DNA from 2 places in the Nesterenkonia halobia genome. Region 2 is predicted to be linked to the other one. Evidence: riboswitches for the same ligand, from Rfam matches in the RefSeq annotation. Region 2 holds a riboswitch; the other holds the start of a gene.
What was found. Region 2 has a riboswitch for S-adenosylmethionine ahead of ABD652_RS12330 (ABC transporter ATP-binding protein). Riboswitches for the same ligand answer to the same signal wherever they lie in the genome.
Positions count from the first base shown of each region.

Region 1: another riboswitch for S-adenosylmethionine. It lies ahead of ABD652_RS00885 (O-acetylhomoserine aminocarboxypropyltransferase/cysteine synthase family protein); the one in region 2 lies ahead of ABD652_RS12330 (ABC transporter ATP-binding protein).

Region 1 is NZ_BAAAYG010000002.1:16,979-20,370, reverse strand. Features, by position in the region: gene ABD652_RS00885 (O-acetylhomoserine aminocarboxypropyltransferase/cysteine synthase family protein) at 35-1,414, opposite strand; SAM riboswitch class IV at 1,544-1,660, opposite strand; gene ABD652_RS00880 (hotdog fold thioesterase) at 1,899-2,501, shown strand; gene ABD652_RS00875 (phenylacetate--CoA ligase family protein) at 2,507-3,392, shown strand, end outside.
Region 2 is NZ_BAAAYG010000012.1:23,574-26,965, forward strand. Features, by position in the region: gene ABD652_RS12320 (methionine ABC transporter permease) at 1-500, opposite strand, end outside; gene ABD652_RS12325 (methionine ABC transporter ATP-binding protein) at 500-1,375, opposite strand; SAM riboswitch class I at 1,382-1,478, opposite strand; SAM riboswitch class I at 1,673-1,768, shown strand; gene ABD652_RS12330 (ABC transporter ATP-binding protein) at 1,781-2,668, shown strand; gene ABD652_RS12335 (aliphatic sulfonate ABC transporter substrate-binding protein) at 2,787-3,392, shown strand, end outside.

The DNA of each region.
Region 1 (3,392 bases), on a different contig from region 2:
ACCGGGCCGTCGTCGTCGACGCGCCGCGCCGGGGTCAGCCGACCGGGGTCGGCTCCGTCGACTCGGCCGGGGCCTCGGCGCCGCCGGAGGCGGCCGCGGCGAGGGCCTGGTCGAGGTCGGCGAGGATGTCGTCGATGTGCTCGAGGCCCACCGAGAGGCGCACCAGGCCGGGGACGACTCCGGCGGCGGCCTGCTCCTCCTCGGTCAGCTGACGGTGCGTGGTCGAGCCCGGGTGGATCGCCAGCGAACGGACGTCGCCGACGTTGGCGACCAGCGAGTGCAGCTGCAGTCCGTCGACGACCGCCTGACCGACCTCCGCGCCGCCCTCGACCTCGAAGGCCAGCACCGAGCCGACGCCCTTGGGCAGGTACTTCCGCGCCCGCTCGTGCCAGGGGCTGGACTCCAGGCCCGGGTAGCTCACGCGCGTCACCGCCGGATGGTTCTCCAGGTACTCCGCCACCGCCTCGGCGTTGGAGACGTGGCGCTCGATGCGCAGGCTCAGCGTCTCCAGACCGAGGTTGATCTCGAAGGCGTTGTGCGGCGAGAGCGACGGGCCCAGGTCGCGCAGCAGCTGCACGCGCGCCTTGAGGATGTAGGACAGGTTGACCCCGAAGATCCCGTCGACGCCCAGGTCCCGGCCGAAGACGATGCCGTGGTAGCTCTCGTCCGGCTCGTTGAAGCCCGGGAAGCGCTGCGGGTTCTTCGTGTAGTCGAAGTTCCCGGAGTCGATGATCACGCCGGCGATCGCCGTGCCGTGGCCGCCCAGGAACTTGGTCGCCGAGTGGACGACGACGTCGGCGCCGTGCTCGATCGGCCGGATCAGGTACGGGCTGGTCAGCGTGTTGTCCACGATCAGCGGGGCCCCGTGCTCGTGGGCGATCGCCGCGACGGCCTCCAGGTCGAGCACGTCGCCGCGCGGGTTCGCGACGACCTCGCCGAAGAAGGCGCCGGTGTTCTCCCGCGTGGCCGCCCGCCAGGACTCGACGTCGTCGGGGTCCTCGACGAAGGTGACCTCGATGCCGAACTTGGGCAGGGTGTGCTTGAAGAGGTTCTGCGTCCCGCCGTACAGCGACGGCGAGGCGACGACGTGGCCGCCGGTCTCGACGACGTTCAGCAGCGCGATCGACGCCGCGGCCTGGCCGGAGCCGACCGCGAGCGCGCCGACGCCGCCCTCGAGCGCGGCGATCTTGTTCTCCACCGCCTCGACGGTGGGGTTGGTCAGCCGGGAGTAGATCGGGCCGAGCTCCTCCAGGCCGAAGCGCTTCCCGGCGGTCTCGGCGCTCGGGAAGACGAAGGAGGTGGTCTGCTGGATCGGCAGCGCCCGCGCGCCGGTGACGGGGTCCGGCTCGACGCCGGAGTGGATCTGCTGGGTCTCGAAGCTCCAGGTGGGAGCGGTGTTCTCAGTGCTGCTCATCGAGCTCTCCGTTCAATGCGGTCGTGGCGACAGGGACCGGAACGGAGGCGCCGCCCGCGCTGCGGGCGAGAGAACCTGCCATGCGGCCCTGTCGAAGGACATGAGGTGGGCCGCACTGTGTCGTGTGATGGCCCGCGCTTGCCCCGCCGGAATCCCGACGAAGCCTGGTCGTCACCCGGGGCACCCCACCGCGAACTGGAGGGTTGCCGGCCAGCAAACCGGGGTTTCACGCTGGCACTCTTGACCTGGTCATCAGTCTGCCCGCGCGAGGCCGAAAGGGCAAGTCCCCGCCGGGAGACCGGCGCAGAATCTCAGGATGTGGACCCTCCCGCCGGCGGGCCGTGCACTCGACGCCGGTGATCTCCGCCCCCGGCGCCCGACGACCCGCCCCGCCCGCCTCCACGGATGTGCTTGACATCACACACCCTCCAGTGCTTGAGTTTATTTACCGACCAATCGGTCTATAAATCGTGAGGAGCCTGTGATGCCCGAGCCCGCCCACCCCGAGCGGCCGTCGCCGACGGCCACGGTCGAGCCGCCGGACGCCGCAGGACCCTCCGCGCCGAGCGCCTCCCCGCGAGGCGTGCCGATGCCCGACGACGGGCCGCGCCACCGCATGCTGGAGACGGATCGATGCGCGGGATGGCTGGGCGCCGAGGTGCTCCTCGCCGAGCCCGGCCGCGCCCGCCTGGCCATGACGCTGCGGCCGGAGATGACCAACGGCTTCGCGATCGCCCACGGCGGGATGATCTTCGCCCTGGCCGACACATGCTTCGCGATGGCATGCAACCACCCGGATCAGGACGACGGCACCGTCACCGTCGCCTCCGGCGCCGACATCACCTTCCTGCGTGCGACGCGCCCCGGCGACGAGCTGGTCGCCGAGGCCGTGGAGGTCGCACGCACCGGACGCAGCGGCGTCTTCGACGTGACGGTCACCTGCGACGACGAGCCCGTCGCCGTCTTCCGCGGCCGCTCGCGCACTGTGCCGGCGCCCTCCGCCGCACCCGCCGACCCTGCCGACCCTGCCGGCCCTGCCGGCCCTGCCGGCGCCGACCGCACCGCCCAGACCCCCGGAGAGAAGTGATCCCCATGGCCTCCCCCTCCCGTGCCGCCGACTCCTCCCCCGCGACCGCCCCCGAGACCCCCTCCCGCCCGGCGGAGGTCGACCCCGAGTCGACGCGCCGCGACCCGGCCTCCCCCGACCCGGAGGAGCTGTACAGCCGCGCCGAGATCGAGGAGCTGCAGCTGACCCGGCTGCAGCAGACCGTCCGGCACGCCTACGAGAACGTCCCCGCCTACCGCGCGCTCTACGACGCCCACGGCGTCGGCCCGGACGACCTGCAGTCGCTGGAGGATCTGGCGAAGTTCCCCTTCACCGACAAGGAGTTCCTGCGCGCGGCCTACCCGTTCGAGGCCTTCGCCGTCCCGCGGGAGCAGATCCGCCGCCTCCACGCCTCCTCCGGCACCACCGGCCTGCCGACCGTCGTCGGCTATACCGACGAGGACCTCGACACCTGGGCCACGCTGCTCGCCCGCTGCCTGCGGCACTCCGGCGTCCGCCCCGGCGACCTGGTGCACAACGCCTACGGCTACGGGCTGTTCACCGGCGGCCTCGGCGCCCACTACGGCGCCGAGAAGCTGCAGACCACCGTGGTGCCGATGTCCGGCGGCCAGTCCGAGAAGCAGGTCCAGCTCATCCGCGACTTCCGCCCGCGGGTCATCCTCTGCACGCCGACCTACCTGCTCACCCTGGCCGACGCCTTCCGCGACGCCGGCATCGATCCGGCCGAGACCTCCTTGGAGGTCGCCGTGCTCGGCGCCGAGCCGTGGACAGAGCAGATGCGAGAGGAGATCGAGCGGACCTTCGCGCTGCGCGCCTGCGACATCTACGGACTCTCCGAAGTGATGGGGCCCGGCGTCGCCGGCGAGTCGGCCGCCCGGCAGGACGGCTCGACGATCTGGGAGGACCACTTCC
Region 2 (3,392 bases):
CCGACCATCGCCGAGTAGGAGATGAAGCTGACCGTGGTGATGGTGATCGAGCCGATGAGGCCGGGCCGGGCGTCGACCAGCAGCACGTTGCGGATGATCTGCCGGCGCGTCGCCCCCATCGCCCGGGAGGCCTCCACGGCGCCGGTGCCGAGCTGACTGATGTTCTGCTCGACCAGCCGGGCGAAGTACGGGATCGCGTTGACCGTCAGCGGCACGATGGCCGCGGCGGTGCCGACCGTGGTGCCGACGATCAGCCGGGTGAACGGGATGATCGCGATGAGCAGGATCAGGAACGGGAAGGAGCGCACGGCGTTGACCAGCCCGCTGACCACGGCATGGCTGCGCGGCGACGGCGCGATCCCGCCCGGGGCGTGGACGAATAGCCACACGCCCAGCGGCGTGCCGAGCAGCACCGCCAGCGGGATGGCGACCCCGATCATCACGAAGGTCTCCAGCAGGGCCTGGACCAGCTCGGGCTGCAGTTCGAGGATGCGCTGCATCAGCCGACCACCTCCGACAGCTGGTGCGAGTCGTGCGCGGCGGCCTGTTCCGTCTGCTCCGCGCGATCCGTCTGCTCCGGCGCGGCGACGTCGGCCGCCGCGCGCCCGCCGCGGTCGACGCGGATGCCGCCGCCGGCGAGATACTCGCCGATGGCGGTGCGCGGGGCGAAGTCCTCACGGTCCAGCTCGGCGGCCGGGAACCGCTCGACGACGCGGCCGTCCTCCATGACGGCCACATGATCGGCCAGGGCCTTGATGACCTCCATCTCGTGGGTCACGATGACCACGGTGATCCCCAGGTCCCGGTTCACGTCGGCGAGGTACTGCAGCACCGTCGCCGTCGTCGCCGGGTCCAGGGCCGAGGTCGGCTCGTCGCAGAGCAGCACCTGCGGCCGCGTGGCCAGCGCCCGGGCGATCGCCACGCGCTGCTTCTGTCCGCCGGAGAGCTGGGCCGGGTAGGTCTCAGCACGGTCGGCGAGGTCGACGATGGCCAGCGCCTCGGCCACGCGCCGGCGGCGCTCGGCCTTCTCGGAGACTTCGGCGAACTTCAGCGACAGCTCCACGTTCTGCGCGACAGTCAGATTGTTCACCAGGTTGAAGCCCTGGAAGATCATCCCGATGTGGTGGCGCGCACGGCGCAGCGCTTCGCCGTCGAGGGCGGTGAGCTCCGTGCCGGCGACGTGCACCGCGCCGGCGGTGGGGCGCTCGAGCAGGTTGATGTTCCGCAGCAGCGTCGACTTCCCCGCGCCGGAGAAGCCGATGATGCCTTGGATGCTCCCCTGCGGGATCTCCAGGCTGACGGCGTCGACGGCGCGGATCGGATCCTCACCCCGTGCGGCGGGGAAGGTCGTGGACACATGGCGCAGTGAAATCATGGGCATTCTCCATCGGTCCTGGCGGTAGCACCCGGCGCGGCGTGGCCTTCCCGGGTTGCTGCGACGTCGTCGAGCCAGATCTCTCAGTCGCTCTGGATGGTGGCTGGGCTCAACTGTACGGGCCGGTGATGAACACTCGTCAAATCTGTGCAGAGTGTTCATGTCACAGTTCGTCAGATGAGCCTCCCCCGGCGGGGGCGACCGGGAGCGTCTGCGGCGGCAGAAGATGTCGCCGGATGTCTCACATCGTGGGCGCGCTTTGGTCCCGGCGCGTCGGGCCTCGTACGGTGAATCGCGTATCCATCCCGAGCGGCCGAGAGATCTGGCTCGACGACGCCGCAGCAACCCGGGTGCTTCTGTCACGCCGGGTGCTACCGCCAGGACCGATGGGAGCGTGAATCCTCCATGACGACGTCCGCACCTGCCCTCGCGACGCCCCGCGCCGAGCGTCCCGCCGAGGCCGAGTCGCCCGCCGCCCGTCCGGGCACGACGGCCGAGTCCGCCCGCCGCTCGCTGCCGGTGGATCTGCAGGCCGTCGGCCGGCGCTTCGGCGAGCGCACTGTGCTGCGCGACGTGGACGTCGCCCTGCGTCCCGGCGAGGTCGTCGCGGTCCTCGGCGCCTCCGGCTGCGGCAAGTCCACGCTGCTGCGCGCCGTCGGCGGTCTCGACGCCGGCCACGACGGCCAGGTGCTGATCGACGGCGACCCGGTGAAGCCCTTCGACGAGCGCACCGCCGTCGGGTTCCAGGAGCCGCGGCTGCTGCCCTGGCGCTCGATCCGCCGCAACGTCGCCCTGGGACTGCCGCGCGGCGTGTCCCGGGCCGAGGGCCGCGAGCGCGTCGACGAGCTGCTGCGGCTGGTCGGGCTGGCCGAGCGGGCGGAGCTGCGTCCGCGCGAGATCTCCGGCGGCATGGCCCAGCGCGCCTCGCTGGCCCGGGCGCTGGCGCGTCGGCCCGGGGTGCTGCTGCTCGACGAGCCCTTCGGCGCGCTCGACGCGCTGACCCGGCTGAAGATGCAGGACCTGCTGCTCGACGTCCACGCGCAGACCGGCACCACCGTGCTGCTGGTGACCCACGACGTCGACGAGGCCCTGCAGCTGGCCGACCGGATCCTGCTGCTCGGCGCCGACCCGGCCGAGGACTCCGACGGCGCCCCCGAGGGCGCGACAGTCTCCCGGCTGCTCGAGGTCCCGGGCGAGCGCCCGCGCGACCGCGCCTCGGCCGAGCTGGCCACGCTGCGCGGCGAGCTGCTCGCCGGCCTCGGCGTCTGGACCCACGACGTCAGGGACCCGTGACGAGCGAAGCTCGTCGCGGGCCACGTCGTGGACAGCCACGAGCACTGACGCTCCCCCTCCCCCGCGCGGCACCGCCTGCCCCTTGATGACACGACTGCACGAAAGGCCGTTCCCCACGATGAATCGTTCGCACCACGCCGCCCTCCGCACCACCCGGCTCGCCCGTGTCGTCGCCGCCGGCGCGGCGGTGACCGTCCTGGCCGCCGGCTGCGTGCAGGGCGAGGGGCCGTCCGACTCCGAGGACGGCGAGCTGGGCACGCTCACCCTCGACTTCGCGACCTACAACCCGCTGAGTCTGGTCATCAAGGAGCACGGCTGGCTGGAGGAGGAGCTCTCCGACGCCGGCACCGAGGTCGAGTGGGTCCAGTCCCACGGCTCCAACGACGCCAACGAGAAGCTGCGCGCCGAGGCGATCCAGGTCGGCTCCACCGCCGGTTCGGCGGCGCTGCTCGCCCGCGCCAACGGCGCCGCGCAGAAGACGATCCTCATCGAGAACCAGCCTGAGTGGTCGGCGCTGGTCGCCGGTCCGGACTCGGACATCGAGTCGATGGAGGACCTCGAGGGCGCCAGCGTGGCCGCCACGCTGGGCACCGACCCGTACTTCTTCCTGGTCCAGGCGCTGCAGCAGGCCGGGATGAGCGTCGACGACGTCGAGGTCCAGAACCTCCAGCACGCCGACGGCGCCACCGCGCTGTCCAACGGCGACGTCGACGCCTGGGCGGGT